3 regions of the Klebsiella sp. PK18 genome follow, and region 2 is predicted to be linked to each of the others. Evidence: predicted binding sites of a transcription regulator. Region 2 holds the regulator's gene; each other region holds the start of a gene.

Evidence for each region. The regulator CRP, encoded in region 2, controls carbon source genes, mostly activating them, when cyclic AMP is high. The targets are predictions, from matches to a motif close to ATGTGANNNNNNTCACAT.
Region 1: ydfZ (putative selenium delivery protein YdfZ) is a predicted target of CRP. The motif match lies at 6,437-6,454, and genes of this name have one in related genera.
Region 3: AC3EMD_RS00220 (PTS sugar transporter subunit IIB) is a predicted target of CRP. The motif match lies at 3,462-3,479, and genes of this name have one in related genera.

The regions. Positions count from the first base shown of each region.
Region 1 covers NZ_CM173493.1:2,958,089-2,968,450, reverse strand. The annotation lists gene aldA (aldehyde dehydrogenase) at 1-1,296, shown strand, start outside; gene gap (type I glyceraldehyde-3-phosphate dehydrogenase) at 1,345-2,343, opposite strand; gene AC3EMD_RS14590 (YqaE/Pmp3 family membrane protein) at 2,626-2,784, shown strand; gene AC3EMD_RS14585 (DUF1398 domain-containing protein) at 2,823-3,215, opposite strand; gene yedF (sulfurtransferase-like selenium metabolism protein YedF) at 3,476-3,709, opposite strand; gene yedE (selenium metabolism membrane protein YedE/FdhT) at 3,706-4,917, opposite strand; gene AC3EMD_RS14570 (DUF1304 domain-containing protein) at 5,021-5,374, opposite strand; gene AC3EMD_RS14565 (hypothetical protein) at 5,611-6,090, shown strand; gene ydfZ (putative selenium delivery protein YdfZ) at 6,160-6,363, opposite strand; gene AC3EMD_RS14555 (CorA family divalent cation transporter) at 6,663-7,691, shown strand; gene AC3EMD_RS14550 (MalY/PatB family protein) at 7,705-8,877, opposite strand; gene malX (maltose/glucose-specific PTS transporter subunit IIBC) at 8,930-10,362, opposite strand, start outside.
Region 2 covers NZ_CM173493.1:419,464-429,825, reverse strand. The annotation lists gene AC3EMD_RS01990 (protein SlyX) at 1-171, shown strand, start outside; gene slyD (peptidylprolyl isomerase) at 230-820, opposite strand; gene AC3EMD_RS01980 (YheV family putative zinc ribbon protein) at 914-1,114, opposite strand; gene kefB (glutathione-regulated potassium-efflux system protein KefB) at 1,126-2,931, opposite strand; gene kefG (glutathione-regulated potassium-efflux system ancillary protein KefG) at 2,918-3,481, opposite strand; gene AC3EMD_RS01965 (ABC transporter ATP-binding protein) at 3,655-5,559, shown strand; gene AC3EMD_RS01960 (hydrolase) at 5,785-6,783, shown strand; gene AC3EMD_RS01955 (YheU family protein) at 6,780-6,998, shown strand; gene AC3EMD_RS01950 (phosphoribulokinase) at 7,035-7,904, shown strand; gene AC3EMD_RS01945 (OsmC family protein) at 7,960-8,364, opposite strand; gene crp (cAMP-activated global transcriptional regulator CRP) at 8,671-9,303, shown strand; gene AC3EMD_RS01935 (YccS/YhfK family putative transporter) at 9,355-10,362, shown strand, end outside.
Region 3 covers NZ_CM173493.1:39,176-49,537, forward strand. The annotation lists gene AC3EMD_RS00205 (carbohydrate porin) at 1-1,141, opposite strand, end outside; gene AC3EMD_RS00210 (PTS lactose/cellobiose transporter subunit IIA) at 1,286-1,588, opposite strand; gene AC3EMD_RS00215 (PTS cellobiose transporter subunit IIC) at 1,686-3,008, opposite strand; gene AC3EMD_RS00220 (PTS sugar transporter subunit IIB) at 3,020-3,334, opposite strand; gene AC3EMD_RS00225 (LacI family DNA-binding transcriptional regulator) at 3,628-4,569, shown strand; gene AC3EMD_RS00230 (MFS transporter) at 4,781-6,151, shown strand; gene AC3EMD_RS00235 (gallate dioxygenase) at 6,165-7,427, shown strand; gene AC3EMD_RS00240 (LysR family transcriptional regulator) at 7,424-8,650, opposite strand; gene galB (4-oxalmesaconate hydratase) at 8,778-9,518, shown strand; gene AC3EMD_RS00250 (4-carboxy-4-hydroxy-2-oxoadipate aldolase/oxaloacetate decarboxylase) at 9,515-10,228, shown strand; gene AC3EMD_RS00255 (4-oxalomesaconate tautomerase) at 10,229-10,362, shown strand, end outside.

The DNA.
Region 1 (10,362 bases), 2.5 Mb from region 2:
GCGATTGACGCGGCTGAGTGCGCCCAGCCCGCCTGGGAAGCGCTGCCGGCCATTGAGCGTGCGGGTTGGTTACGCAAAATTGCCGCTGGTATCCGCCAGCGTGCTGAAGAGATTGCCGGGCTGATCGTGGCTGAAGGCGGCAAGATCCAGCAGCTGGCTGCGGTGGAAGTCGCATTCACCGCGGACTATCTCGACTATATGGCCGAATGGGCGCGCCGTTACGAAGGCGAGATCGTGCAGAGCGATCGCCCTGGGGAGAATATCCTCGTCTTTAAACGCGCGCTGGGGGTGACCACCGGGATCCTGCCGTGGAACTTCCCGTTCTTTCTTATCGCCCGCAAGCTGGCGCCGGCCCTGATCACCGGGAATACCATCGTCATTAAGCCCAGCGAATTTACGCCCAATAATGCCATCGCCTTTGCCGAGATCGTCCATCAGGTTGGGTTGCCGAAAGGGGTCTTTAACCTGGTGCTCGGCCGCGGAGAAACCGTTGGTCAGGAGCTGGCCGGCAATCCGAAGGTGGCGATGGTTAGCATGACCGGTAGCGTGGCGGCAGGAGAGAAAATCATGGCCGCTGCGGCGAAAAATATCACCAAAGTGTGCCTCGAGCTCGGCGGCAAAGCGCCTGCCATTGTGATGGACGATGCGGATCTGGAGCTGGCGGTGAAAGCGGTGGTGGACTCGCGGGTGATTAACACCGGGCAGGTGTGTAACTGCGTCGAGCGGGTCTATGTTCAGCAGGGCATTTACGACCGCTTCGTCAACCGCCTCGGCGAGGCGATGAAGGCCGTGCAGTTTGGCGACCCGGCGACGCGGGATGACATCGCGATGGGGCCGCTGATCAACGCGGCGGCGCGGGAGCAGGTGGCGGGTAAAGTGGCGAAGGCGGTGGCGCAGGGGGCGCGGGTGGCGCTGGGCGGTCAGCCGCTGGAGGGCAAAGGCTATTTTTATCCGCCGACCCTGCTGCTGGATGTGCGTCAGGAGATGGACATTATCCACGAGGAAACCTTCGGGCCGGTGCTGCCGGTGGTGGCGTTTTCGACCCTTGATGAGGCGCTGGCGATGGCCAATGACAGCGACTATGGCCTGACCTCCTCGATCTATACCCGCGATCTGAACGTGGCGATGAAGGCGATTAAGGGACTGAAGTTCGGCGAAACCTATATCAACCGGGAAAACTTTGAGGCGATGCAGGGTTTCCACGCCGGCTGGCGCAAATCGGGGATCGGCGGCGCTGATGGTCGCCACGGGCTGAATGAGTACCTGCAGACCCAGGTGGTCTATCTGCAGGCCTGAGGTACTTAACTCCGAGCCGGCGGGCAGCTCAGGCGGCCCGCCGTTCGCTTAGCGGGCGAATTTCTCCAGCACGCGGATCAACTGGGTGACGAAGCCGTATTCGTTATCATACCAGGCGACGGTTTTCACCAGCTGTACGCCGCCGGCCTCCACAATCTCCAGCTGGGTGGCATCGTAGATCGAGCCGAAATGGCTGCCGATAATGTCGGAAGAGACAATCTCTTCTTCGGTGTAGCCGAAGGATTCATTGCCCTCAGCCGCCTGCTTCATCGCCTGATTGACCTCATCCGCAGTCACTTTTTTCTCCAGCACCGACACCAGCTCTGTCACCGAACCCGTTTTTGTCGGCACACGCTGGGCATGGCCCTTCAGTTTACCGCTCAGGGCGGGGATCACCAGGCCGATGGCCTTTGCCGCACCTGTGGTGTGCGGGATGACGTTTTCTGCCGCCGCTCTGGATGCGCGCAGATCTTTGCCGCGCGGCCCGTCCACCAGCGACTGGGTGCCGGTATAAGCATGGATGGTGGTCATGGTGCCCACGGTGATGCCGAAGGCATCCTGGAGGACTTTGGCCATCGGCGCCAGGCAGTTGGTGGTGCAGGAGGCCACGGAGATGATGGTGTCATCCGGGGTCAGGGTGTCATCGTTGACGTTGTAGACGATGGTTTTCATCTCGCCAGCGGGGGCGGAAATCAGCACTTTGCGCGCGCCGGCCTGGATATGGGCTTGCGATTTCTCGGCCGAGGTGTAAAACCCGGTACACTCCACAATCACCTCTGCGCCTGCCGCCTGCCACGGAATATGCTGCGCCTCTTTTTCGGCATACACCGTAATGGTTTTGCCGTTGACGATCAGCGCATCTTCCGTAAAGTCGACGCTCCACGGAAAGGGGCCGTAGTTTGAATCATGCTTCAACAGGTAGGCCAGCACCTTTGGCGAGGTGAGGTCGTTGATAGCCACCACTTCCAGGCTGCTGTCGACTTCTAATAAACGGCGTAACACCAAACGTCCGATACGACCAAATCCATTAATCCCAAGTTTACTCATGGACATTCTCCGGTTGGTAAAACGACTCGATGTGATAAAACTCCTCCAGGCTTAGTCCTGTCCCCCTGATTGGTCAACTGACAATCTGTGCGGTATGCCAGCGCTTGCGGGCCGGGGAGGAAAAAAGTGGATGTTTTCCCGGCCTTTTTTAGCGCTGACGGCAGGGAATAATTTTTGTTACCGGAGATGAGGGGGCCGCCTGCTGGCGAAGCGGTGAAAAGCGTCTATGCTTAACTATTGAATAGCTTAGTAAAATATTGACGTTAGACGAAGGGAGAGGTTATGGGATTCTGGAGAATCGTTTTCACTATTATTCTGCCGCCGCTGGGCGTACTGCTGGGGAAAGGCTTCGGCTGGGCGTTTATTCTCAACATTATTCTGACCCTGCTGGGCTATATTCCTGGCCTGATCCACGCTTTCTGGGTGCAGACCCGCGACTGAGGGGCGAGCAGATAACCACGCCTCCCCCTGGGACCCGCTCAGGGGGGCATCAGGCTCTCTTTATACAGCAGCGTATTATCCTTCGACCAGTAGTGCCGGGTCTCCTCTTCCAGATCAACAATCCACTTAAACACGCCGGCGCTGGCGAGATCCTTGCAGTACTGTTCAAAGTTGATGGCGCCGGCAAAATGGCGGATGACCGCGGCCGAGGTCAGTCGATGGCTGGGGGCGCTGCGCACGCGTAGCAGGCCGCGGGCGCTTTTTATCGAAATCACCTCGTCGTTTGCCATCACGAAATTCATATTGCCGGTGGAGACAAAATAGATGTAGTAGGAGACCTGATGCCGGCGGAGTTCACTGGCGAAGGTGGTAAAATCGGCATCCGCGCGAACCTGTTCGAAAAAGTGACCCAGCCTTGCCAGCAGTTCCATTTCAATCCTTGTTGTGTTGTTGCTGCGCATGGTTTAGGCGTCTGTCGGCATAAACCATTCACACGTTTACTTATTCGTATTTTAATAATATAGGCGCGTTATATTAATGGTTATTATGTAACTGGAACATCGTTTCAAGTGTTACAAGCTATTGCAAAGGTTCGCAGGGGATCCTCGAGGCAGGCAGAAGGTGTGGTAAGACGGGAAGAGGCGAAATTAGCGCCGGCGATGTTCGTCGCCGGCGGGGTCATGAGCCGCGGCTATTTCTGGATCAGATAGCGAATGGTTGGGCCATCCTGCTGAATATCCAGCACCGTATAGCCGTGGTTCATGGCATCGAGTGGAATGTTATTGATCGACTGCGGACAGTCGCTGACCACTTCCAGGATCTCGCCTTTTTGCAGGGAGGGCATCGCCTCCAGAGTGGCCACGGCCGGATAGGGGCAGGGTTCGCCGACCATATCCAGGCGATAATCAGGGATGATGTTTTTCATGCGCTCTCCTTCACGGTCCGGACCGCCGTCGACTGGCGGCGGAAAAAATGTCTTTCCCAGGCGATCACCAGCAGCAGGGCGATCAGCAGCAGCAGATAGGTCGCCAGCAGCCCGCCGAAGGGACCGAAGGCGTTCAGCAGGTTGATTTTCTGCCAGTAGGTGGCGAGCGGAGCGGCGATATCGTCCCAGCACCAGGCGAGCAGCGTTGAGCCAATGACATTGCCCAGCCCAACCCACCAGTAGTGAACCTGGCCTTCCACCGCCCGGTACATCCAGCCGGTTTCACAGCCGCCGGCCAGCACGATGCCAAAGCCAAACAGCAGCCCGCCAATCACCGCATTGGGACCGGCCCACATAATTTTCGGCGCCATCCCCAATTGCACATAGCTAAAGATACCGATGGCGCTCGCCGCCATGCCGAAGATAATCGCCTTCGCCATCACCGTCCGGCCGGTGATCCACATATCGCGAAAGGCGGAGGTAAAGCAGATCTGCGCGCGCTCAATAAGCAGACCGAAGCCGATGCCGAACAGCATCGCCAGGCCGAGCGCCGGGTGGTCTGCGGCGGTGAGCAGGCCCCAGCCGATCATGGCGAAAAAGATCACCATGCCCAGCCGGAAACGGCGGCGCGCCTGCTGCGGTTTTTGGGTTAACGGCGAGGCGGCGGACACCTTTTGCATTTTTACCGGGATGCGAAAAAGGGGCAGCAGCGTGAAGCGGGCGCCAAACCAGGAGCCGATGGCGGTGGCGATGGCAAACAGCCAGGCGTGCAGGGAGAACTGCGGAATACCGGTGAAAAAAGCCGCCAGATTGCAGCCCATCGCCAGACGTGCGCCGAACCCGGCGATGATGCCGCCTGCCACGGCCTGCACAATGCGGATCCGGCTGCGTGGAAAGCGCAGTTTGACGTTATTGGCCCACAGCGCGGCGGCCAGGCAGCCGCCGAACATGCCGATGATCATCCTGCCATCGATGCGGGTCAGCGGCGTCCCTTCGAGATGAATCAGCTGGTAATAGCCCCACTGTTCGCTGTGGACGCCCAGCAGTTGCAGCAGCTGACCGCCCCAGCGGGTGAATTCGCCGGTCACCGCCCAGAAGGTGCCGGTGATGCCAAAATAGTAGGTAGAGAGGATGCCCGCCGCGATGACCGCCGGGACAGGGGACCAGAACCGGATAAGCCAGGCCTGTTTGAAGGATTGCCATGTCATAAAAATGCCTCTGAACTCAGAAGGTATTAAAGGTCGATGACCGACCGAAGGGGGCAAATAGTACCCGCCTCAGCGCCTGCTTTCTCTGTTTTGGATCAAGGCCCTACGCTTGCGCCACTACGGCAAGCAGCGCCAGCAGTGCGGGCAGCGCCTGAATATAGAGAATTTTGCGGCTGGCGGTTAGCGCGCCGAAAATCCCCGCGGCCAGCACGCAGGCCAGGAAAAAGATAACCACCTGCACCCCCGGCGCCCCCAGCCACAGCCCCCACGCCAGGCCGGCGGCCAGAAAACCGTTATACAACCCCTGGTTGGCCGCCAGCACCCGGGTCTCCCGGGCGAAATCGGCGCTGAGGTTAAAGGCCCGGCGCCCGGCGGGGGCTTCCCAGAGAAACATCTCCAGCACCAGGATGGCGAGATGAATAATAGCGACCAGCGCAACGAGGAGAGTGGCTAACACAGTAGTCCTTAATCAATAAGATGAATGTGTCTGCAGTATAGCTGCAAGCGCTAACGAAGCGGGAGCGCCGCTGCTATAGTGCAGATAGGGTCATGTTTTCTGCCGCGACCAGCGTCGGTTATCTGATTGCCCTTCGGTTTAGCTTAGCGGTGCTAGTATGCCGGGTTCTTTTTTACGGGTGTGGTGTAGGTTGCTGAATGTTAAATAAATTATGGATTTTGTTATCAGGGCTACTGGTGGTTGCCATGCCGTCGGCGCAGGCCGGGGAATTAAACCTCTATTCGATGAATACCGGCTCCTATGTTTATCATATGACCGGTAACCACGGACAATATAACGAGCATTTCAATAACAATTTTTTCTCGGTGGAGCGCAAGTTTTCTCAGGATTCAAAATACAGCGTGCTGGTCGGAACGATGAAAAACAGCTTTGACGATCGCTGTTTGACCCTCGGCGTGCGCCGCGACTGGCTGAAAAACGATACTGGCTGGGTGCTGAAAGGGGTGTATGCCTATACCGGGGAATTTTTCTTTGACGCCTTCAGCCACTGTGGGGATTCCGGCACCTACCACACCGCCAAAAAAATCACCGGCGTCGGTTTTTCGCCCTACCTCTATCATGGTCTGCAATATAACTTCACCGATTATTTCGGTGTGGAAGGCGGCATTATTGTGCCGGCGATCTTTGTGATGAGTATTCAGTGGAGCTTTCGCTAGCCGCTTTATTATCCGGGAAAAGAGCAGGCCGCCTCAGGTGGCCTGCTACTGATGACCTGGCGGCAGGAATTAATGGAAGCCGAGACGGATCAGATCTAACGGGCAAAAGCGGCCCTCGCAGCCGTCGATTTCAACGCAGTCCGCCCGGCGAAGCTGCTCGGCGGTTTTCCCTTCACCATGGATAGCTTTAATCACGCCTGTTGTGCCGTTACCGGCGATCATTACCATGCTGCCGGTAGCAATAGCGTTACGATTACGGTCATAGGTTTTCATGGTCTCCTCCTCAATAAACCAGGGTAAGCAATGATTAAGCGGCTAAAGTAATACGCTTTTTTTCCTAAAAAAGTTTTGAGGATAATCAAATTTATTTTAATAACCCCAGAGCGAAAAGGGCCAGAAGTCCCCTCTATTCGCGCCGATCGCATCGCCTGCGTGGCGCGCGACACTGACGGCAATATGTCATTCAGGTTACTGTTTTATGACCAGATTATTAACCTTGCCAGCCCGCGGAAAATAGCGAAAGATGGCGCTATTCGGGCATCAACAGTGCCAGTGCGTGTCCTGAGGGAGCCATGAGTCAAGACGTCACCGCGAAGATGTTAAAGCCCGATTTTGATAGTGAAGTTTCCGGTCTGGTGCATGGTTATCTGTTTCATGAACAGCGCCCCCCGCAGCCCATCGCCTCTGGCGAGGTGTGCGCCCGTTATCAGGCGCTCGCCGATGACAAGGCGTTTATCTGGTTACACCTGAATCTCAATCATGCCACCGCCGAAAAATGGTTAACCAGCCACTTTCCGGTGGCGGACTTTTTCTTCGAGGAGATCCGCAGCGGCTCGCACACCACCCGCATTGAGCGACAGGGGGAGAATCTGTTCGCTGTGCTCAACGATGTGCTGTTTCGTCCGCAGGATACCAGCGCGGAAACCGCCACGCTGTGGCTCTACTGTAGCCCTAAGCTGGTGGTGACGGCGCGCTTCAAACCGTTGCGGTTTATCGAATGGATGCTGCCGCGTCTGCAGACGCTCAGGGTGAATACCTCTACCGAGCTGCTGGCTTTTCTGCTGGAGGAGCAGGAGGAAGTGCTGGAGCAGGTCGTCCGCCAGGCCAGCCGCCATGTCGACCTTATTGAAGAGCGTCTCCTGAGCAATCACGTGCAGCGCAACCGGGCCGATCTGGCGCGGCTGCGGCGGATGCTTTTACGTTTTCAGCGGCTGCTGGCGCCGGAGCCGGCGGCGATGTTCCGGCTGCTTAACCGGCCGCCGGCGTGGATGGATCGTGCAGTGGTGCAGGCGTTTCGTCAGTTCACCGAAGAGTTTAGCGTGGTGCTCAACGACCTGTCCGGCCTGATCGAGCGTATCAGTCTGCTGCAGGAGGAGATTGGCGCCCGCCAGCTGGAGCAGAGCAACCGCACCCTCTACACCCTGACGGTGATCACCGTTCTCGCGCTGCCGATTAACATCGTCGCCGGTTTCTTCGGCATGAACGTCGGCGGGATCCCGCTGGCGAGCAACCACCACGGGTTTATTCTGCTGGTGGTGATAGTCGCCATCTTTACCCTCGGCGCCGGCTACCTGGCATTCCGCCGGCGCGATGACCTGTAGATTGCGCGTCGAATCAGCTGAGGCTGCGCAGGGCGGCAATCAGTCCTTCGACACCGCGTTCCAGCTTCTCGCGCGGGCAGCCGACGTTGAGGCGCAGAAAGCCGTTGCCCTCAGGACCATAGGTATAACCCGGCATAATCGCCACCTTCTGTTCGGCGATCAGCGCCTGCTGTAGCGCGTGGTCGTCGATGTTCAGGGGGCGCAGGTCGATCCACGCCAGGTAGGTGGCCTCCGGCGGCTGCCAGCAGAGTGCGGGGAAGGCATTGTTAAGCGTAGCGGCGACATAGCGCATATTCGCCTGCAGATAGTCACGCAAGGCGTCGAGCCAGGGAGCCCCGTCGCGGTAGGCGGCGATATGGGCGACCAGCGCCGGCACGGAGGGAGAAGAGAGCCCGTCGCGGGCCTTCAGCGCCTGCAGGTAGCTGTCGCGCGCGTTCGCCTCGGGGATAAAGCCATAGGCCCCGGTAAAGGCCGGAATATTAAAGCTCTTCGAACCGGAGGTGAACAGCGCCCATGGCCCCTGAGCAACCTCGCTCCACGGGATATGGCGGTGTTCGCCCCAGGCCATGTCCATATGAATTTCGTCGCTAATCACCCTGACGCCATGTTTTTGACACAGGGCCGCCATGGTTTGGAGCTCCTCGCGACGCCAGACTTTCCCCGTTGGGTTGTGCGGGCTGCACAGCAGCAGCAGGGTATTCTTCGGTTCCGCCAGCACGGCTTCCAGGCGGGCCATATCGCAGTGCCATTGATTATTCGTCAGGGTCAATGGCACCGGGGCAATCTCCCGGCGGTTAGCGGTGATGGTCTTATAGAATGCATCGTAGGCAGGGGTATGGACGACGACGCCGTCGCCTTCGCTCGACCACTGGCGGATGGTTTCCGCCACCATGTAGATAACCGACGGCCCGTAGACCACCGTTTGCGGATCGATGACGCTGTTAAACCGGCTGGCGTACCAGTGGGCAATCGCCCCGAGAAACGCCTCGTTCCGCCAGCGACTGTAGCCGAATACCCCGTGGGCCAGCCGCTGGCTGACGGCGTCGAGAATGCAGGGCGCGGTGGCGAAATCCATATCGGAGATGGTGAACGGCAGCAGGTCGGCGGCGCCAAACCGGTCGGCGACATAGTCCCACTGTGTGCACCAGGTACCGTGGCGGTCGATGGGGGTGGCAAAATCAAACATCGGAACTTCCTTAGCGAATGTCCCCCTCCGCGCGGAAGGGGGACCAGTGGGGTCAGGCCTGAACAGTATTCATCAATACGGCCATTTCATCTTTTACTGACTGCACCTGCGGGCCAATAACCACCTGCAGGTTATGCTGATTGAGCTGAACCACCCCGATGGCGCGATGGGCTTTCAGCGCGGCGGCGTCCACTTTGCTCATATCGTGTACCGACAGACGCAGACGAGTAATGCAGTTATCCAGCGAAACAATGTTCTCGGCGCCGCCGAGCGCCGCCAGAATCGCCGGCACGTTATAGCCGGATTTGCCGATGGTACCGGCGACGGCTTTCTCCACGCTGGCGGCGGTGTCGATATCGCGGCCCGGCGTTTTCAGATTGAAGCGGGTAATGGCGAAGCGGAAGATGGCATAGTAGACCGCGAACCAGATAGCCGCTACCACCGGCACCAGATACCACTTGGTCGCCAGGCCATGCAGGATGCCAAACACCACGAAGTCGATGATATTGCCGTCGGTGTTGCCGATGGTCACCCCGAGCACCGCCATGATGGTAAAGCCGAGACCGGTCAGCAGCGCGTGGATGACATACAGCACCGGCGCGACGAACAGGAACAGGAACTCCAGCGGCTCGGTGGTGCCGCCGACCACGCAGGCGATGACCCCGGAGATCAGCAGGCCTTTAATTTTATGCCGGTTTTCCGGACGGGCGCAGTGGTACATCGCCAGCGCGGCTCCCGGCAGGCCGCCGAGGAAGGCCGGCATTTTACCCTGCGACAGGAAGCGGGTGGCGCTTTCGGAGAAGCCGTGGGTGGTTGGGCAGCTTAGCTGCGCCTGGAAGATGGTCAGCGCGCCGCTGACGCTGTGGCCGCAGACGTCGAGGGTACCGCCGGCTTCAGTGAAGCGGATCAGCGCCACCAGGATGTGGTGCAGGCCAAACGGCAGCAGCAGTCGCTCGCCGGTGCCGAAGATCATCGGGCCAAAATCCCCGGCGCTGTTGATCATCTTCCCGAGGGCGTTGATCCCCATGGCGAAGACTGGCCACACCAGCGGGATCGCCAGCCCGACCAGACCCAGCACCACGGTGGTGATGATCGGCACGAAGCGGGTGCCGCCAAAGAAAGCCAGGGCGTCCGGCAGGCGAATGTTATGGAAGCGTTCATGCAGCAGCCAGACGATAATCCCGGCGATAACCGCGCCGAGGATCCCGGTATCGATCGACGGAATACCGATGATGTTCTGGATATTGTTGGCCTTCAGGATCGCGGCGTCGGTGGTGGGCAGAATGCCTTTCGCCGTCAGCCAGAAGTTGACCGCCAGGTTCATGACCGCGTAGCCGACAAAGCCGGCGAAGGCGGCGACGCCTTTGTTCTCCCGCGCCAGCCCCAGTGGGATGGCGATACAGAACATGACCGGCAGGAAGCTGAAGGCAAAGGAGCCGACTTTGCTCATCCAGATAAAGATGGCCTGCAGCAGCGGCATATCCA
Region 2 (10,362 bases):
CTGGCGTTTCAGGAAATCACCATCGAAGACCTCAATAAAACCGTGACCGCCCACGAGATAGAGATGGCGAAGATGCGGGAGCATATGCGTCTGATGATCGAGAAACTGAAGGCGACCCAACCGTCCCATATCGCCTCTCAGGCAGAAGAGACGCCGCCTCCCCATTATTGAGACGTAAAAAAAGCGGGTTTCCCCGCTTTTTTTGGCTATCCGCGCGAACGCGACGCCATTAGTGGCAACCGCAACCGCCGTTACCGCAACCACCTTTGCCGTGTTCATGGTCGTGACCATGATCGTGGCCGTGGCCGCCGCAGCAACCGTCATGACCATGGTCATGATCGTGATCGTGGCCATGAGCGCCATGCACGTGACCATGCTCCAGCTCTTCAGCCGTTGCTTCACGAATAGCGACAACTTCCACATTGAACTTCAGGTTCTGGCCAGCCAGCATGTGGTTGCCATCAACCACAACGTGGTCGTCTTCAACTTCAGTGATTTCTACCGGTACTGGACCCTGATCGGTTTCCGCCAGGAAGCGCATACCAACCTGCAGTTCATCAACGCCCATAAAGACGTCTTTCGGTACACGCTGCACCAGGTTTTCGTCATACTGGCCGTAAGCGTCGTTAGCGCCGACAGCTACGTCAAATTTGTCGCCCACTTCGTGGCCATCCAGCGCGTTTTCCAGGCCGGAAATCAGGGAGCCGTGACCGTGCAGGTAATCCAGCGGCGCGCTTACCGGAGACTCATCAACCAACACACCGTCTTCTGTACGTACCTGATAGGCCAGGCTGACCACCAGGTCTTTTGCTACTTTCATGATATCTCCTGAGATGGGAAGAATAGTGGCGCAGATTGTAGCGGAATTCTGCAGCCGTGTACCCTCTAGCTTAAAAAAAGCCGACGGATAACGCTAGTCGGGATGAAAAATGCCAATCACCTGCTCCTCTTTGCGTACATGCTCACGGGCCTCTTTATCCGCCTCACGCATCTGATGACCGCACTTAACGCATTCAACGACATCGACATTATTCTCACGCCACATCGCCAGCGAATCCTGCGCCTGGCACGCCGGACATTTCGCCCCGGCAATAAAACGTTTACGCACTGCCATATGATTTACCTTTATTCAAACTCGTCCCAGCCGTCCAGCTGCCGGCTTTCTTTCTGCATTTCACGCTGAAAAATCTCTTCCAGTTCGCGTCGGGCTTCCCGCACGCGAGATACCTGTACCGTATCAGTATGCACTGGCATTAACTCGCGCAGCATTCGCATATCGAGCCGTCGGAAGTGCAGTTGCGCGCGCTGGGCCTGGTGAGGATGCATCCCCAGGGTGATGAGCGCTTTGCGCCCCAGTTCCAGTGCACTGGAAAAGGTTTCACGAGAAAACTGCGTCACACCGGCCTGCAGCAGCTCATGCGCCTCAACGCGACCGCGAGCGCGGGCCAGAATATGCAGATGTGGAAAGTGTTGTTGACACATTTCCACCAGCCGCATGGTGTCTTCTGGCTCATTACAGGTGATGACGATCGACTGCGCCTCTTCCGCTCCCGCCGAGCGCAGCAGCTCCAGCTGGGTGGCATCGCCAAAATAGACTTTATAGCCATAGTTACGCATCAGATTCACCGCGCTGATGTCCCGCTCCAGCACCGTAATACGCATCTTATTGGCCATCAGCAGGCGACCGATAACCTGACCAAAGCGACCAAACCCGACAATAATCACCTGCGGCTTGTCATCCTCCACCCACGGCGCCTCATCGGTATCATCTGCCGGATTCAGCCGTCGCGACAATAGCTTATCTATCCCCTTCATCAGCAGCGGCGTCGTCATCATCGACAACGTCACCGCCACCAGCAGCAGCGCCATCTGGTCATGCTGGAACAACCGCTGAGAGGCGGGCAGCGAAAAGAGGACAAAGGCGAACTCGCCGCCCTGGCTTAATACGCCCGCAAACTGCATCCGCTCTGAACTTCGCAGGCCATAGAGACGGGCCAGGAGATAGAGCACCAGCATTTTTACCGCCACCAGCACCGCCACGCTCACCGCCACCCACAGCAGATGGGTATACAGCACGCCAAGGTTCAGCGCCATGCCGACGGAGATAAAGAACAGCCCGAGCAGCAGCCCCTTGAACGGATCGATAGCGATTTCCAGTTCGTGGCGATACTCGCTTTCCGCCAGCAGCACGCCGGCGATAAAGGTACCCAGCGCCATCGACAACCCCAGCGCCTCCATAAACAGCGCCGACCCAAGGACCAGCAGTAGCGTGGCGGCAGTAAATACTTCCCTGACCCCTGAGCTGGCGATGAAACGGAACACCGGCCGCAGCAGATAGCGTCCGCCAATCAGCATCCCGGCAAAGGCCAGGACCTTCATACCGACCGTCAGCCAGTTAACATGCTCATCCGCGGAACCGGCCAGCAGGGGCACCAGCGCCAGCGCCGGGATCACCGCCAGATCCTGAAACAGCAGGACCGAAAAGCCTAACTGCCCCGATTCGCTGCGGCTCATTCCCTTCTCACGCATCAGCTGCAGCGCCATGGCGGTGGAAGACATCGCCAGGCCGATCCCGCCGACCACCGCCGCCTGCCATGAAAACCCGGTCGTCATCAGCAGACCGCCGAGGATCGCCGCGCTGAGCATCACCTGCGCCGCGCCAACGCCGAAGATGGAGCTCCGCAGCCGCCATAGCTTGGCCGGATTAAGCTCCAGGCCGATGATAAACATCAGAAACACTACGCCGAGCTCAGAGAAATGGAGAATTTCATCCACATCGCTGATAAACCCAAGTCCCCACGGGCCAATCGCAATCCCGGCCAGCAGATAGCCCAGCACCGCGCCAATACCCAATCTTGAGGCCAGAGGTACGGCAATAACGGCGGCGAACAAAAAAAGAACGCCCGCCAGCAGCAAATCAGATCCCGCCATGTATACCTCCGGCGGTAAGGGGATTGGCCAGCCAGTCCCGGTAGGCCCGAGCGCGGCTACGCAATTCCTCTGGCTGTTGCCGCCGTGCCCAGTAGACAATAATGGGGCTCATCCAGTGCATACGGCACATGCCGGCGGTCAGTTCAAAAGGACGTAAAATATCGTTCATCGGATAGCGATTGGCATCGCGACGGTAGGCGCTCTCAGGTTCGCCGGTGGTGATCACACTACGCCAGTACTTTCCCGCCAGTTCGTTTCCTCCGGCACCGCTGGCGAAGCCGCGGCTTAACACACGATCCAGCCACTCCTTGAGCAGCGCCGGACAGCTCCAGGTATATAAAGGATGCTGGAAAACAATCACCTCATGCTGGCGCAGCAGGTCCTGTTCATGAGCGATATCGATAAAAAAATCCGGATAGTGCGCGTAAAGATCGTGCACGGTGACGTTCGGCAACTGTAAGGCCGGCTCTAATAAAACCCGGTTGGCCACGGAATCATGAGATTCTGGGTGGGCATACAGCAGCAACACTTTCGCTGTCTGAGACATCATTCCCCTCCCGTAGGTCTTCTGGCGGCCTGCGCAGCCCCGGTGTTCTGACACCGCCAGAATGACTTTGTGTATCGTCTTCGTTTTGGGCTACCATGGCGGCCCGGTGAAGCGATTCGCTTCCACACTACATTATCATAATGACAAATTAACATAGTCTGAACATACGGCGCCTTATGATTGTTTTCTCCTCGTTACAAATTCGTCGCGGCGTACGCGTCCTGCTGGACAACGCCACCGCTACCATCAACCCTGGCCAAAAGGTCGGTCTGGTGGGCAAAAACGGCTGCGGGAAATCGACGCTGCTATCGCTTTTGAAAAACGAGATAAGCGCTGACGGCGGCAGTATGACCTTTCCAGGCAGCTGGCAGCTGGCATGGGTGAATCAGGAAACCCCGGCGCTGCCTCAGCCGGCTATCGATTATGTTATTGATGGCGATCGTGAATACCGCCAGCTGGAAGCCGCGCTCCAGCAGGCAAATGAGCGCAACGACGGCCATGCCATCGCCACGGTCCACGGCAAGCTGGACGCCATCGACGCCTGGACCATCCGTTCGCGCGCTGCCAGCCTGCTGCACGGTCTGGGATTCAGCAACGAACAGCTGGAGCGGCCGGTCAGCGATTTTTCCGGCGGCTGGCGTATGCGCCTTAACCTCGCCCAGGCGCTGATTTGCCGCTCCGATCTGCTGCTGCTCGATGAACCGACTAACCACCTCGACCTCGATGCCGTCATCTGGCTCGAAAAATGGCTTAAGGGTTACACAGGGACGCTGATCCTGATCTCCCACGATCGCGATTTTCTCGATCCTATCGTCGACAAAATTATCCATATCGAACAGCAGACGATGTTTGAGTACACCGGTAACTACAGCTCGTTCGAAGTGCAGCGCGCTACCCGTCTCTCTCAGCAGCAGGCGATGTACGAAAGCCAGCAGCAGCGCGTTGCGCATCTGCAAAGCTATATCGACCGCTTCCGCGCTAAGGCCACCAAGGCCAAGCAGGCGCAAAGCCGTATCAAAATGCTCGAACGGATGGAGCTTATCGCCCCGGCGCACGTGGATAACCCGTTCCACTTCAGCTTCCGCCAGCCGGAGAGTCTGCCTAACCCGTTACTGAAAATGGAGAAAGTCAGCGCCGGTTACGGCGAGCGTATTATCCTCGACTCCATCAAGCTCAATCTGGTGCCGGGCTCGCGCATCGGCCTGCTGGGCCGCAACGGCGCCGGGAAGTCGACTCTGATTAAGCTGCTGGCGGGTGAACTCCAGCCGGTGAGCGGCGAGATCGGTCTCGCAAAAGGTATCAAGCTCGGCTACTTCGCCCAGCATCAACTGGAGTTCCTGCGTGCCGATGAGTCGCCGCTGCAGCACCTGGCGCGCCTGGCCCCGCAGGAACTGGAGCAGAAACTGCGTGATTATCTGGGCGGCTTTGGTTTCCAGGGCGATAAGGTCAGCGAAGAGACCCGCCGCTTCTCTGGTGGAGAAAAAGCGCGCCTGGTACTGGCCCTGATCGTCTGGCAGCGCCCTAACCTGCTGCTGCTCGATGAACCGACCAACCACCTTGACCTCGATATGCGTCAGGCCTTAACCGAAGCGCTGATCGACTTTGAAGGGGCGCTGGTTGTCGTGTCGCACGATCGTCACCTGATCCGCTCCACCACCGACGATCTGTACCTCGTCCATGACGGTAAAGTCGAGCCGTTCGACGGCGATCTGGAAGATTATCAGCAGTGGCTCAGCGACTCGCAAAAACAGGAATCACAGAGCAGCGACGCGCCAAAAGAGAGCGGCAACAGCGCGCAGGCGCGCAAGGACCAGAAGCGTCGGGAAGCGGAACTGCGCAGCCAGACCCAACCGCTGCGCAAAGAGATCGCCCGTCTGGAAAAAGAGATGGACAAGCTCAACGCGCAGTTGGCCAGTGCGGAAGAAAAACTTGGCGACAGTGAGCTTTATGACGCCTCACGTAAAGCCGAACTAACCGAATGCCTGCAGCAGCAGGCCAGCGCGAAGTCCGGGCTGGAGGAGTGTGAAATGGCCTGGCTGGAGGCCCAGGAGCAGCTGGAGCTGATGCTTCAGGAAGGCTAATATTGACTTCCTCATCCTGCCTGCGCGTACGATGCCGCTGGCAGGGTGGGTTTCTGCCCTCTCCATGGCCTGCCATCAGTGACATCAATGATTTGTTTTTGCTGTAACCTGGCGTCGCTGGCCACAAGACCACATATTGGCTAACCCCTGTGCGCCCTGCGCGGTATAGTCATCATCACGTTTATTAATTGTTCTGGTGCTATGGTTGAAATCATCCCCACAGACATGACGCCCCCCGAAAACGATTCGCGTGAGTTCCATCCGATGCGCGGCGTGGGCAATCGTCATCTGCAAACCATGCTGCCGCGGCTGATCCGCCGTAAATTGCGCTTTACCCCGCACTGGCAGCGCCTTGAGCTGCCGGACGGCGATTTTGTCGATCTGGCCTGGAGCGAAGACCCGCATCAGGCGCGCCATAAGCCGCGCCTCGTCGTCTTTCATGGTCTCGAAGGAAGCCTGCACAGCCCGTACGCCCATGGTCTGATCCATGCGGCGATGCAGCGCGGCTGGCTGGGCGTGGTTATGCATTTCCGCGGCTGCAGCGGCGAACCTAACCGCAATAACCGCATCTATCACTCCGGCGAAACAGAAGATGGCACCTGGTTTCTGCACTGGCTACAGCGCGAGTTTGGTCCCGCGCCGACTGCGGCCGTCGGCTATTCACTGGGCGGCAATATGCTGGGCTGCCTGCTGGCAGAAGAAGGCGACCGCTGCCCGCTGGATGCGGCGGTGATCGTCTCCGCGCCTTTTATGCTGGAAGCCTGCAGCTATCATATGGATAAGGGCTTCTCGCGGGTTTATCAGCGCTATCTGCTCAATCTGTTAAAAGCCAATGCCTCACGCAAGCTGAAAGCGTATCCTGGCTCACTGCCTGTCGATTTACGCCAGCTTAAAGGGATGCGCCGCATCCGGGAATTTGACGATATGATCACCGCCAAAATCCATGGTTTCGCCGATGCGCTGGATTATTACCGGCAATGCAGCGCCATGCCGCGGCTCAGCGATATCACTAAGCCAACGCTCATCATTCACGCGAAAGACGATCCATTTATGGATCACCACTCCATACCACCGCAGGAGCAACTGCCGGCGAACGTTGAGTATCAATTAACTGAGCAAGGCGGCCACGTTGGTTTCGTCGGCGGCACCCTGCGTAAGCCGGAGATGTGGCTGGAAAGACGCATCCCGGACTGGTTAAACCGTTGGCTGGAGGTCCCCGTATGATTATTCCCTGGCAGGATCTGGATCCCGAAACGCTGGATAACCTGATTGAAAGCTTTGTGTTACGTGAAGGCACCGATTATGGTGAACATGAACGTTCACTTGCCGATAAAGTCGCCGATGTAAAACAGCAGTTGAAACGCGGAGAGGCGGTTCTTGTGTGGTCGGAACTGCATGAGACGGTCAATATTATGCCGCGCGCGCTGTTTAACGGCTAAGGCGACGCCACTACATCGTTTAACCAGGGAGTTGTTATGTCTGCCAAACATCCGGTGATCGCCGTCACGGGCTCCAGCGGCGCGGGCACTACCACCACCAGCCTTGCCTTTCGCAAAATCTTCGCGCAGCTAAACCTGCACGCCGCGGAGGTGGAAGGCGATAGCTTTCATCGCTACACCCGCCCGGAAATGGACATGGCGATCCGCAAGGCGCGGGATCAGGGCAAACATATCAGCTACTTTGGCCCGGAGGCGAACGACTTTGGCCTGCTGGAGCAGACCTTTGTCGACTATGGCCGCCACGGAAAAGGCCAGTCGCGGAAATACCTGCACACCTATGACGAAGCCGTACCGTGGAATCAGGTGCCAGGGACTTTCACCCCCTGGCAGCCGCTGCCGGAGCCGACAGACGTACTGTTCTATGAGGGGCTGCACGGCGGGGTTGTCACGCCGCATCATGATGTCGCCAGCCATGTCGACCTGCTGGTCGGCGTAGTGCCTATCGTTAACCTCGAGTGGATCCAAAAGCTTATTCGCGACACCAGCGAGCGCGGCCACTCCCGGGAGGCGGTGATGGACTCAGTCGTCCGCTCGATGGAAGACTACATCAACTTCATTACCCCGCAATTTTCCCGCACCCATATCAACTTTCAGCGCGTGCCGACGGTAGACACTTCCAACCCGTTTGCCGCGAAAACTATTCCCTCGCTGGACGAGAGCTTTGTGGTGATCCATTTCCGTAACCTGCAGAATATCGACTTCCCCTGGCTGCTGGCGATGCTGCAGGGGTCGTTTATCTCGCACATGAACACGCTGGTGGTGCCGGGCGGTAAAATGGGGCTGGCGATGGAGCTTATCATGACGCCGCTGGTCGAGCGCCTGATGGAAGGCCGCAAGATCGGCTAACAGAAAAAACCCCGGCCAGGCCGGGGTTGAGATGCTTCACAACGGCAGGCGAAGACTACGCCTCGATCACTTCATAGGAGTGGGTGATCTTCACCGCTTTTTCCAGCATCAGCGCCACCGAGCAGTATTTCTCTGCCGACAGATCCACCGCCCGGGAGACCGCGGCATTTTTCAGCGCCTTACCGGTGACGATAAAGTGCAGATTAATATGCGTAAACAGACGCGGCGCCTCTTCGCGGCGCTCCGACGTCAGCTTCACTTCGCAGTTGGTCACCTCATGGCGACCTTTTTGCAGAATAGAAACCACATCGATCGCACTGCAACCGCCCGCCGCCATCAGCACCATCTCCATCGGGCTGGGTGCCTTATCCCCGGAGTTGCCATCCATCAGAATCTGGTGTCCTGACGCGGACTCCCCGATAAAGGTTAACCCTTCAACCCATTTCACACGCGCTTGCATAAAATTTAACTCCAGTATCGCAATTTTCCTGTCAGATTACGCGCACATAACAATTCTCGCAACGGAAGGCGACCTGCGTCATGCTGAAGCGAGACACCAGGAGACATGCGGCGAAAGCTATGCTAAAACAGTCTGGATGCTACAGTATTACATTGATGTACTGCATGTATGCAGAGGAGTTCACATTACGGGCTGTCGAAAAATCATCAGCCAGCTTCCCAGGTATAGGGAAACAATACGATTGCATGCCCGGACGCCGTGTAGTGTCGGCGCCCGGAGATAGCTTATAACAGAGGATAACCGCGCATGGTGCTTGGCAAACCGCAAACAGACCCTACCCTTGAATGGTTCTTGTCTCATTGCCACATTCATAAGTACCCATCAAAGAGCACGCTGATCCACCAGGGTGAAAAAGCAGAAACGCTGTACTACATCGTTAAAGGCTCCGTGGCTGTACTCATCAAGGATGAAGAAGGTAAAGAGATGATCCTCTCCTACCTCAACCAGGGCGATTTCATCGGTGAATTAGGCCTGTTTGAAGAGGGTCAGGAGCGTAGCGCCTGGGTACGGGCGAAAACCGCATGTGAAGTGGCCGAAATCTCTTATAAGAAATTCCGTCAGCTGATCCAGGTTAACCCGGACATTCTTATGCGTCTCTCTTCGCAAATGGCTCGCCGTCTGCAGGTCACGTCTGAGAAAGTGGGCAACCTCGCCTTCCTCGACGTGACGGGCCGTATCGCCCAGACGCTGCTGAACCTGGCGAAGCAACCTGATGCCATGACCCACCCGGACGGTATGCAAATTAAAATTACCCGTCAGGAAATTGGTCAGATCGTCGGCTGCTCTCGTGAAACAGTTGGCCGTATTTTGAAAATGCTGGAAGATCAGAACCTGATTTCCGCACACGGTAAAACTATCGTCGTCTACGGCACCCGTTAAGTTGCTAAGCGGCGTATTGCTCCTGCAGTACGCCGTTTTTGTTTTTCCCTCATGTGGCGCAGGCTGATTTACCACCCGGAAGTCAACTATGCACTGCGGCAAACGCTGGTGCTGTGTCTGCCTGTGGCCATCGGTCTTCTGCTCGGCCATCTCCAGCAGGGGCTGTTGTTTTCCTTAGTGCCCGCCTGCTGCAACATTGCCGGTCTTGATACCCCGCATAAGCGCTTTTTCAAACGCCTGATTATCGGCGGCTGTCTGTTTGCCGGATGCAGTCTGGTGGTGCAGTTGCTGCTCGCCCAGGCCATTCCTTTGCCGCTTATTCTCAGCGGTCTGGCGCTATTGCTCGGCGTCACCGCGGAGATCAGTTCGCTGCACGCTCGCCTGCTGCCCGCGTCGCTGATCGCCGCTATCTTTACCCTGAGCCTGGCGGGCAATATGCCCATCTGGGATCCACTGCTGATCTACGCTTTCGGTACGCTGTGGTACGGCGTGTTTAACTGGCTCTGGTTCTGGCTGTGGCGCGAACAGCCGCTGCGGGAGTCGCTCAGCCTGCTTTACCGGGAACTGGCTGACTATTGTGAAGCCAAATACAGTCTGTTGACCCAGCATACCGATCCGTCGACCGCCCTGCCGCCGCTGCTCACCCGCCAGCAGAAGGTAGTCGACCTGATTACCCAGTGCTATCAGCAGATGCATATGCTGGCAGCCAACCAACGCAACGATCACAAGCGTCTGCTGCGGGCGTTCCAGGTTGGGCTGGATCTACAGGAACATATTTCGGTTAGCCTGCATCAGCCAGAAGAGGTGCAAAAGCTGGTGGAACGCAGCCATGCCGAAGCGGTGATCCGCTGGAATGCCCAAACCGTCGCTGCCCGCCTGCGCGTACTGGCGGATGATATTCTCTATCATCGCTTTCCGCAGCGCTTTCAGATGGATAAACAGATTGAGGCTCTGGAAAAGATCGCCCGCCAGCATCCGGACAACCCGGTCGGTCAGTTCTGCGCCTGGCACTTTAGCCGTATCGCCCGGGTGCTGCATACCCAGCGCCCCCTGTATGCC
Region 3 (10,362 bases), 380 kb from region 2:
TGGAGTGCACGTCGTTCCAGAAGTACATCGGCCGGACGATGGCGCCGTAGTTTTTACGGTTGTCGGTGTTGTCCTTGCCGTTGTCGTAGTCATGGAAAGCCAGCAGGTATTCGATCTGCGCCTGCTGGGTGAACTTATGGCTGCCCTCGAAGCTGGCGTAGACCGTGGTCAGGTCGTCGGTTTTGTTGTAGACGCTGTTATCCGAGTTGTCGGAGTAGCGCAGGATCACCTTGTTCACCCCGCTGTCGTTGGTGTGGCTCAGCACCAGGCCGCCCTGCCAGGCTTCGAGGCGCGCGTCGCTGTCCACCGCCTTCGAGTCAAAGCCGTAGTTGGCGTACACCTCGACGTCGATCGGCCCGGCCTTGATGTTGTGGGTTTTGGTGGTCAGCGCGTAGTGGCCGTTGTCGCCGGTGTCGGAGCTGCCGGTACAGGTGATACGCGACGGGTTGGTCTCGTCTGCCATCACTTCCGGACTACAGGATTTCACCTGCGACACCGTCGCCACGTCAAACTGCACGCCGCCGATATCAAAGTTCTTCACCCCGGCGCCCTGGCCGTCGTGGTTCATCCAGAAGTAGTCGTTGATCCCCTGTTGCGGACGCTGGTGGAAGTCGCGGCCGGCCCAGATATAGGCGTTGGGGTTGGATTCCAGCACGTTGGTGACGCCGACGTAGGCCTTCTTCAGGTTAACTTCGTCGCTCCAGTGGTCGAACATCACGTTGAGATCCCAGATAGCCCCCTGCGCGCTTTTGAAGGCCTTGCTGATCTGGAATTCGCCGCCGTTGCTTTCGTTGCCGAGACGGCCGATCGCCGAGGCGCCGTTATAGGAGCCGTCGACGCCGACATATTTCTGGTCGCCGGTCTGGAAGTGGGCGCCATAGCGGGCATAGCCGCTGAACTTGAGGCCGAACGGAATGGCCATATCCGGCGAGGCGGCGGTTGTCTGCGGGTTGGTGATCACGTCGACCTTTTTGTTGGCCGCGGCGTCGATTTTCGCCTGGCGGTCGGCCAGCGCTTTATCAACGGCTTTGGCAACGATGGCGTCGATCTGTTCCTGCGTAAATTCTTGCGCCATGACAGAAATTGGGCACAGCGCGGCGACCACCGCCATGGCTAAAGGCAGTTTTTTCACAGTATTCATGGTTATCTCGCTTTAATAATTAATATATTTCAGATAATAACCATCCCATTCTGGCTAAAATAAATAACCAAAATAAGCTGATTTGTTTTTTAGGGTACAGCGACGCCGGAGAATAATATTCTCGCTGACGTTATTCCATATTAATTAACGCTGGTACAGATGGATTAATTCTTCTGAGAACTCACGGGCCAGCAGCGAATTCATCAGATGATCCTGGGCATGTACCATAATCAGCGTCATAGGCTGACGCGCTTCACCGGCATCCTGCCCGATGAGCTGGGTCTGCATCTGATGCGCCCGGCGGGCGTAGCCGTCGGCCTCATTTAAGAGTAAGCGCGCTTCGTCGATATTTCCGGTTCGGGCCGCATGCAGCGCTTCAAAACATAATGAGCGTGACTGTCCCGCATTAACGATAATTTCCATTACCGCATCTTCTAATTCAATCATGTGTATTCCTGAGGTATTTATTATTTAATAATGCAGTGAAAGTCCATTTTCTGCATTATTACGCTGTCATCTTATTATCTCTCCGGAAGGAGAGGGATTAGCTAACGGTTTCTGCCACTGGAACGCTATTTTTGGCTTTCTCAACTTCGGTTTTCATTAAGGAACGTTCATAGGCGCGCAGGAACGGCAGGTAAATAACCGCCGACATCACCATGCAGATAACGCACATCACCACCGGACTCAGGGTCCAGTTGGCCGCCCACGACGCGCCAATCGGTGCCGGCGTGGTCCACGGAGTGAGGGACACCACCTGGCTCAGCCAGCCAAGACGCGTCGCGCCGTAAGCCAGCACCGCGTTGACCATCGGCACGCAGACGAAGGGGATAAACATCATCGGGTTCATGATGATTGGCGCCCCGAACAGAATCGGCTCGTTGATATTAAAGAAGCTCGGCACAATGCCCATCTTGCCGATGGTGCGCAGATGAGTGGCCCGGCTACGCAGCAGCAGGAAAGCCAGCGGCAGAGTCGAACCGACACCGCCAATCAGCAGATAGTGATCCCAGAAGCCCTGCAGATAGACGTGCGGCAGCACCGTACCCGCCGCCAGCGCCGCCTGGTTTGCCGACAGGTTGGCCATCCAGAACGGGTTCATAATGCCGGTAACAATCAGTGAGCCGTGGATCCCGGCGAACCAGAAAATCTGGCACATCAGAACGGAGAGCAAAATCGCCGGCAGCGAGTCGGAGGCGGAAACCAGCGGCTCCAGCAGATGCATGATCGCCTGCGGCAGGATCATCCCGGTCTGCGCTTCGATAAACAGGTTCAGCGGATGCAGAGTCGCAATGACCACCAGCACCGGGATCAGGATTTCAAACGAACGGGCGACGCCGGTGGGGACCTCTTTCGGCAGACGAATCGTAATGTTGTTTTGCTTCAGCCACGCATAAACGCGGGTGGAGTAGATGGCGGTGATCAGCGCGGTGAAAATGCCCTGACCGGACAGATACTGAGTGGAAATTTTGCCATCGGCATAGGGCGCGGCGACCAGCAGGAAGGCCATAAACGCCAGCAGACCGGACATCACCGGATCGAGCTGAAACTGACGACCGAGGCTGGCGCCAATGCCGACCGAGATAAAGAAGGTCATCACGCCCATGCTGAGGTTAAACGGCAGCATCAGCTGTTCGCGGTAGTGCTGGGAGAAATCAAGCCAGCCGCGGGCAAAGCCGTTGGTGGTATCGGGTGAAAACGGCGGAAAGATAAATACCAGCATGAAAGAGCCGATGATCATAAACGGCAAGGCGGCAGTGAAGCCATCGCGGATAGCGATAACGTATTTCTGCTGCCCAAGGCGTCCTGCCAGCGGAGTAATAGATTGCTCGATCACGGCAATCATGGACTGATACAGAGAACTCATTTCAACACCTCTCAGTGCGCCGCTGGGATCAGCGACAGAGCATAATTCAGGACGTTGTCTCCCCGCTGCATACCGTAGTCCATCGTATCGATGGGCTGAACGGGAATGTTCAGGGAAGCCGCTTTGTCAGACAGGGTTTTCAACATGTATTTCACTTGGGGGCCAAGCAACACCACCTGATACTGCGGAAACTGCATGTCAAATTCGGAAACGCCATAGGCATCAATCTGCACCGGCAGGTCACGTTCATTCGCCGCCTCCACCATCTTTCTGACCAGCAGACTGGTGGACATCCCGGCAGAGCAGCACAGCATAATCTTGTACATCGACGACCATCCTCAAAATGTAAAAAGTTATTGCGTGGATGATTTGATATCAGACGGAAACCGGTTTCCATTCATAAAAAGCAGAACTGTGATAGTGGTCAAGATCTCCTGCTTATGGGGCGGATTTATTGGATTTCGCTCACATTATTCTGTCGATTTGGCGATGTTTTGCGCTGAAATGGAAAATCGGTTTCCAAACAAATGGTGAAATGGATATACTGCGCTGGTCACAATTGAAGCGATTCAGGTTTACAGGATTTTGGCGGGACGCGGCGCCCGCGCAGGGGAAAATGATGTCGACAATCAATGATGTTTCACGACTTGCCGGGGTTTCCAAAGCCACGGTGTCGCGAGTGTTGAGCGGCTCACGTGGCGTGAAGGAAGCCAGTCGTCAGGCGGTGCTGCAGGCGGCGGAAGCGCTCAATTACCGGCCAAACATGATAGCCCAGTCGTTGCTCAGCCAGTCCACCGGCTGTATCGGCGTCATCTGCGCCCAGGACAACATCAACCAAACCACCAGCTATCTCTACGCCCTGGAAAAACAGCTCAGCCAGCACCAGAAGCACCTGCTGCTGCGCTTCGCCAACACCAGCAACGGCGTGATGAGCTCGCTGGAGGAGTTGACCTGCGGGTTGTGCGATAACGTGCTGATCATCGGCGCGCGTTTTCCCCTGAATATTAACCGCCCGGACGTGGTGCTGGTGGACTGCCTCGACAGCGAGGGCGACAACAGCATTCAGTTCGATCATGCCTTCGCTGCCGAAACCGCCTGCCACTATCTGATTAGCCAGGGGAGACGGCAGATTGCGCTGATTCATCCGCAGAGCAGCGGCTTTGCCGACCAGGTGCTGCTGGGCTACAAGCACGCGCTGGAAAAAAACTTTTTGCCGTTTAATCGCAACCTGGTGTTTCTGGATAACACCTCGCCGTCGGTGGCGGTGCAGGAGCTGGTCAATAACGCCACGACGCTGAACTTTAACGCGCTGCTGGTGAGCGATGAACAGCAGGCGCAGCGCGTGGTGCCGCAGCTGCAGGCGTTTAACCGCGCCGTTCCGCAAAATGTGATGGTGTTTAGCCTCGCCGGATCGTTACAGCTGCCCGGTATCCCCACCATTCCGGCCATTGAATATTCCATGGACGCGATGGCGTCGCGGATCGTCAACTGGCTGACCGAGAAAACGGACAACCCGGGCGGCAGCCCGCTGCGCGGCGATTTAATTATTCCGAAGCACTGAACACCGCTCTTGCCCTGACCCGCCGCCGTTGGCTGCGGGTTTTTTGCTGGCTGGTTTTTGTCGTATCCCTCACATTATAAATAAAACTCATATCTGACGCCGGGTTTTCGAACCGGACAGCCTGCGTGACCTGCCTTAAGTTGAGTACGAAAGTTCCACTCAAAAAACACTAACCAGAACATTCGTACCGCCTGCTTAAGGAAGTGACCCTATGAATCACATGAACGTTGTCGATGTGAAAGCGTGGATAGATGCCCGTCCGGTCTCGCGCTTTCAATGGAACGTGCTGCTGCTCTGTTTCATCATCATTATGCTGGATGGGTATGACGCCGCGGTGATGGGCTTTGTCGCCCCGGCGCTCATTGAGGACTGGGGCATCAGCCGGGCTGAAATGGGGCCGATTCTTGGGGCGGCCATGTTCGGCGTCGCCATTGGCGCCCTGGTGGCGGGCCCGCTTTCTGACCGCTACGGCCGAAAACGCATTTTACTCTGGTCGGTGGCGCTGTTTGCGTTGTTCAGCCTGGCCGGCGCCGTGGCGCAAAGCCCATCGCAACTGGCGCTGATGCGTTTTCTTACTGGCCTTGGCCTTGGCGCGGTGATGCCCAACTGCGTCACGCTGGTGGCAGAATATATGCCGGAGCGGCGTAAAGGGGTGATGATCACCCTGATGTACAGCGGTTTTAACGTGGGTTCCGGCCTCGGCGGCTTTATCGCCGCCGGTTTGTTATCGCATTACAGCTGGCACTCGGCGCTGATTTTTGGCGGCGTGCTGCCGCTCGTGGTGCTCCCCTTTATGATCGTGATGTTACCGGAGTCGGCGATGAACATGGTGGCGCGCCGGCTACCGGGCGAGCAGATCGCCAGGGCGCTTAACCGGCTTGGGGGCCAGTTTACGGCGGAAACCGTTTTTCAGTTGAATGCGCCGCCCATCACGCGCAGCAATAAAGTGGCGCAGCTGTTTCGGCATGGCTATGCCCGCGGCACGATAGCGCTGTGGCTGACCTATTTTATGGGGCTGTTCGTGATATATCTGCTGAACGGCTGGCTGCCAACCATTCTCCGCTCCGGCGGGCTGTCGCTGCAGCAGGCGGCGATGATGACCGGCTTGTTCCAGCTCGGCGGCCCGCTGGGCGGGATCCTTGTCGGTATGCTGATGGATCGTGCTTCGGCGAAAGCCGTGATTGCGGCAACCTATTTCCTCGGCTGCCTGTGCCTGTTGTCCCAGGGGTTGATGGATTTCGGATCGGCGGCGCTGTCGGTGCTGATTTTTATCAGCGGGATGTGCATTAACGGCGCGCAGAACGGTCTGCAGGCCTATTCGCCAGCCTATTATCAAACCGAGATCCGTGCTACCGGCGTCAGCTGGATGCATGGTATCGGCCGTACCGGGGCTATTCTCAGCTCCACGCTGGGTGGGATGCTGATGCTGGCCGTGCCGGGACACTCGTCGATCTTTTTGGTGCTTGCGCTGCCGGCCTGCCTGGCGGGGATCTGTATTTTGTTGCACCGTATGAATCACGCTAAGCCTCGACTCACAGAGGCAGAACTGGACGCTTTGTCATCCCCCCTGGAACACCGATAAGTGGAGTTATCTGATGGCTAACATTCTCGGCGGTATCGCCGTCTCTCATACCCCGACTATCGGCTTCGCGGTCGATCATCATAAACAGCAGGACCCGGCGTGGTCGCCGATCTTCCAGAGCTTCGAACCGCTGCAGCGCTGGCTGGAGGAGAAAAAACCGGATGCGCTGGTGTACATCTTTAATGATCATGTGACCGCCTTTTTCTTCGATCACTATTCGACTTTTACGCTGGGAATCGACAGTCAATATGACGTTGCCGATGAAGGCGGCGGACCACGCTGTCTGCCGCCGGTCCAGGGCAATGCGGCGCTCTCAAGGCACATTGGCGCCAGCCTGATGGCCGATGAGTTTGATATGTCGTTCTTTATGGATAAAAAGCTCGACCACGGCCTTTTCTCGCCGCTTTCGGCGCTGCTGCCCTGGGATGAAGCGCAGGGGTGGCCGACGGCGGTGATCCCGTTACAGATCGGCGTGCTGCAATTTCCGGTACCGAGCGCGCGCCGTTGTTACAAACTCGGCCAGGCGCTGCGCCGGGCAATTGAAAGCTTCCCGGAAGATATCAATGTGGCGATTGTCGCGACCGGCGGGCTCTCGCATCAGGTTCATGGCGAGCGCTGCGGATTTAATAATCCCGACTGGGATGCCCAGTTTGTTGACATGCTGGTTAATGACCCGGAAAAGCTCACCGAAATGACCCTTGGCGAATATGCTGAGCTGGGGGGGATGGAGGGGTCCGAAGTGATCATGTGGCTGGTGATGCGCGGCGCGCTATCAGCCAATGTCACCGAAACCTGGCGCGACTATTACCTGCCGTCGATGACCGGTATCGCCACGCTGATCCTTGAGAACAATGCGCGCCTGCCCCCCGTCGATACCCTGACGCGCCATCGCCAGCATATGGCGCAGCAGCTGGCCGGGGTGGAGAAACTGCCGGGAACCTATCCTTTTACCCACGAGCGCAGCCTGAATGGCTTGCGGCTTAACCGTTTCCTGCATCGGCTGATTGAGCCTGCCTGGCGCGAACGTTTTCTGCAGTCGCCTCAGTCGCTTTATGCCGAAGCCGGACTGAGTGAGGAGGAACAGCAGTTGCTCAACGCACGCGACTGGCGGGGATTGATTCAGTATGGCGCCAGTTTCTTCCTGCTGGAGAAAATGGGCGCGGTGGTCGGCGTATCCAACCTGCATATTTACGCCGCGATGCGCGGGCAGACGCTGGAGGCGTTTCAGCAAACGCGCAACCAACAGGTAACCTATTCGGTGGCGGGTAAACGTTAAACGGTCCCGTCCTGAACCTGCTGATAGATAAAACGCAACAGCGCCTGCGTCGCCGGGGAGGGCAGGCTGCCGGCGCGAAACGTCAGCCCGATACGCCGGGTGGTATCGGGCAGGGGGACCGGCAACACGCTGAGCAGCCCATTGTCAGTTTCAAAACGCATCTGGCTGGCGGAGACCGCCGCCAGCATGTCGGAGTCCTGCAGCAATCCTCTCACCATCGCCGCATCCCCGGTCTCCACCGTCGGTTGGGGCAGCGGCAGCCCCAGGGTGATAAACGCCTTATCCAGCAAATGGCGCGCCGGCGCGTTGGCGCGCGGCAGCACCCATTGCGCGGTCGCCAGCTGGCTGCGCGGATCCGGATGGCGCAGCAGCGGGTGGTTATTACGCAGTAAAATCAACATATCCTCTTCAAATAACGCCTCGCTACAGAGGTCCGGAAGATCTTCATCCTGACGCAGGGCGCCGATAATAAAATCGATATTACCTGCCCGCATATCGGCGACCAGCGACTCATACGGGCTTTCATTGGTCATGAGGGTAATGCCCGGGTGCTGAGCCAGAAAGGCGGCGATGGCGGAGGGCAGTAGCCGGGTCCGGCTCAGCGGCAGGGCGCCAATGCGCACGGTGCCCTCCAGCACCCCGCGACGGGCGGCGATATCGCTCCAGATGTTTTCCAGCTCGTTGAGCGCTCTGCTTACCGGGGGATAGAGTAGCTCCGCGGCGGGCGTGGGGCGCACCCCTTCTGGCGTCCGGCGAAATAGCGCCGAATCCGCCCCTTTCTCCAGGACCTTCAGCGCGGCGCTGACCGCCGGCTGGGTGATCCCCAACTGTTGCGCGACGGTTTGGGTATGGTTGACGTGATAGAGCTGAATAAATATGGCTAACCGGCGGGTATTGAACAGCCAGCCGGCGTCCGCCAGCGGGCCGCTGGTGCGGGTATGGTGTTTCTGCAACAGCGCCGGAATGGCCTGCAGGTCGTCAATCGCCCGCCGGGCGCGCGGCAGGATGCACTTGCCATACTCGGTGGGCACCATGCCGCTGTAATGGCGTTCGAACAGCGTGAGGTTCAAGGCGGATTCAAGGTCGCGGATCGCCCGGGTTATCGCTGACTGCGTGCGGAATAAGTCATCGGCCGCACGCGAGACGCTGCCGCGCAGCGCGACCTGACAGAAAAAGCGCAGCTGCATGATATTTATGATTTTATCGTGCTTTTTCTTCAGCATGGTTCGTCAGGCCTGAAACAGTGAGTGAGTCGACAACATAAATAAAAATCATAGCCTTCGCAAGTTAACGAATTACCTCCCTGCGACGGGACATGACAAGCTGAAAAAAACAACAGAGGAAGCCATCATGTCTCATCCGGTTAGCGAAAAAAGTGCCCTTGTCGTCAGCGCCCACTCAGCCGATTTCGTCTGGCGCGCGGGCGGTGCGATAGCGCTGCATGCCCTGCAGGGCTATCAGGTCCATGTGGTCTGTTTATCCTTTGGCGAGCGCGGCGAGTCCGCCAAACTGTGGCGCAAAGGCAACATGACCGAGGAGGCGGTGAAGCAGGTGCGTCGCGAAGAGGCGCAGGCCGCCGCTGAGATCCTGGGCGCCAGCGTCGAATTCTTTGATATCGGCGACTATCCGCTGCGCGCCGATAAAGAGACGCTGTTTCGTCTGGCGGATGTGTATCGCCGTATCCAGCCCCACTTTGTCCTGACGCACTCCCTGCACGATCCCTATAACTACGATCATCCGCTGGCCTCCCATCTGGCGCAGGAGGCTCGGATTATCGCTCAGGCAGAAGGCTATCGCCCCGGCGAGAAAATTGTCGCTGCTCCCCCGGTTTACTGTTTCGAACCGCACCAGCCGGAGCAGTGCAACTGGAAACCCGATGTGTTACTGGACATCACCGCCGTCTGGGAGAAGAAGTATCAGGCCATTCAGTGCATGCAGGGTCAGGAGCATCTGTGGGAATACTACACCCGCGTGGCGCTGCAGCGCGGAGTGCAGGCCAAACGCAATATCGGCATCACGGCCGCGCGCGATATCGTTCACGGCGAAGCCTTCCAGAGCATCTTCCCCCGCGTAACGGAGAACCTGGCATGAACCTGTTAAATAAAAAAGGCCTTGTGATCCGCCATCTGCCGCGCCATGACGAGGCGGTTTTGCGCCGCTGTGAGGCGGCCGGGGTGGCGACGCTCCATGAAGCCTGGGAGCGCCAGGGGCTGATGGGGCCGGTAATCCGTCCGATTCAGCAGGGCGTCAGCCGGGCGGGCAACGCGGTAACCGTGCTGGTGACGCCAGGCGACAACTGGATGTTTCATGTCGCGGTCGAGCAGTGCCGCGCCGGCGATATTCTGGTGGTGGCCCCGACGTCGCCGTGCGGCGATGGCTTCTTCGGCGATCTGCTGGCGACGTCTCTCCAATCGCGCGGCGTGGTCGGTCTGGTGGGCGATATCGGCATTCGTGATTCGCAGACTTTGCGGGAGATGGGATTCGCCGTCTGGTCCCGTCAGGTTTATGCCCAGGGAACGGTGAAAGAGAGCCTCGGTTCGGTTAACGTCCCGGTGATTTGCGCAGGTCAGCTTGTGCAGCCGGGCGATGTCGTGGTGGCCGACGACGATGGCGTCGTGGTGCTGCCTCACGCGCAGGTCCGTGATGTGCTTGATAAAGCGGAAGCCCGCATGAGCAATGAGCTTGCGAAGCGTGAGCGGATGCGCCATGGCGAGCTGGGGCTGGATATTTACGCGATGCGCCCGCGTCTGGCGGAAAAGGGGCTGCGGTATTATGACCGCGCAGACGAGGTGGAGGAATAAATGGCGCAACGCGGAATCCCCTGTCTATGGATGCGCGGCGGCACCTCGAAGGCAGCCTGTTTTCTGGCTGACGATCTGCCTGCCGATCCGGTGCAACGTGATGCGGTGCTGCTGGCGGTGATGGGCTCGCCTGA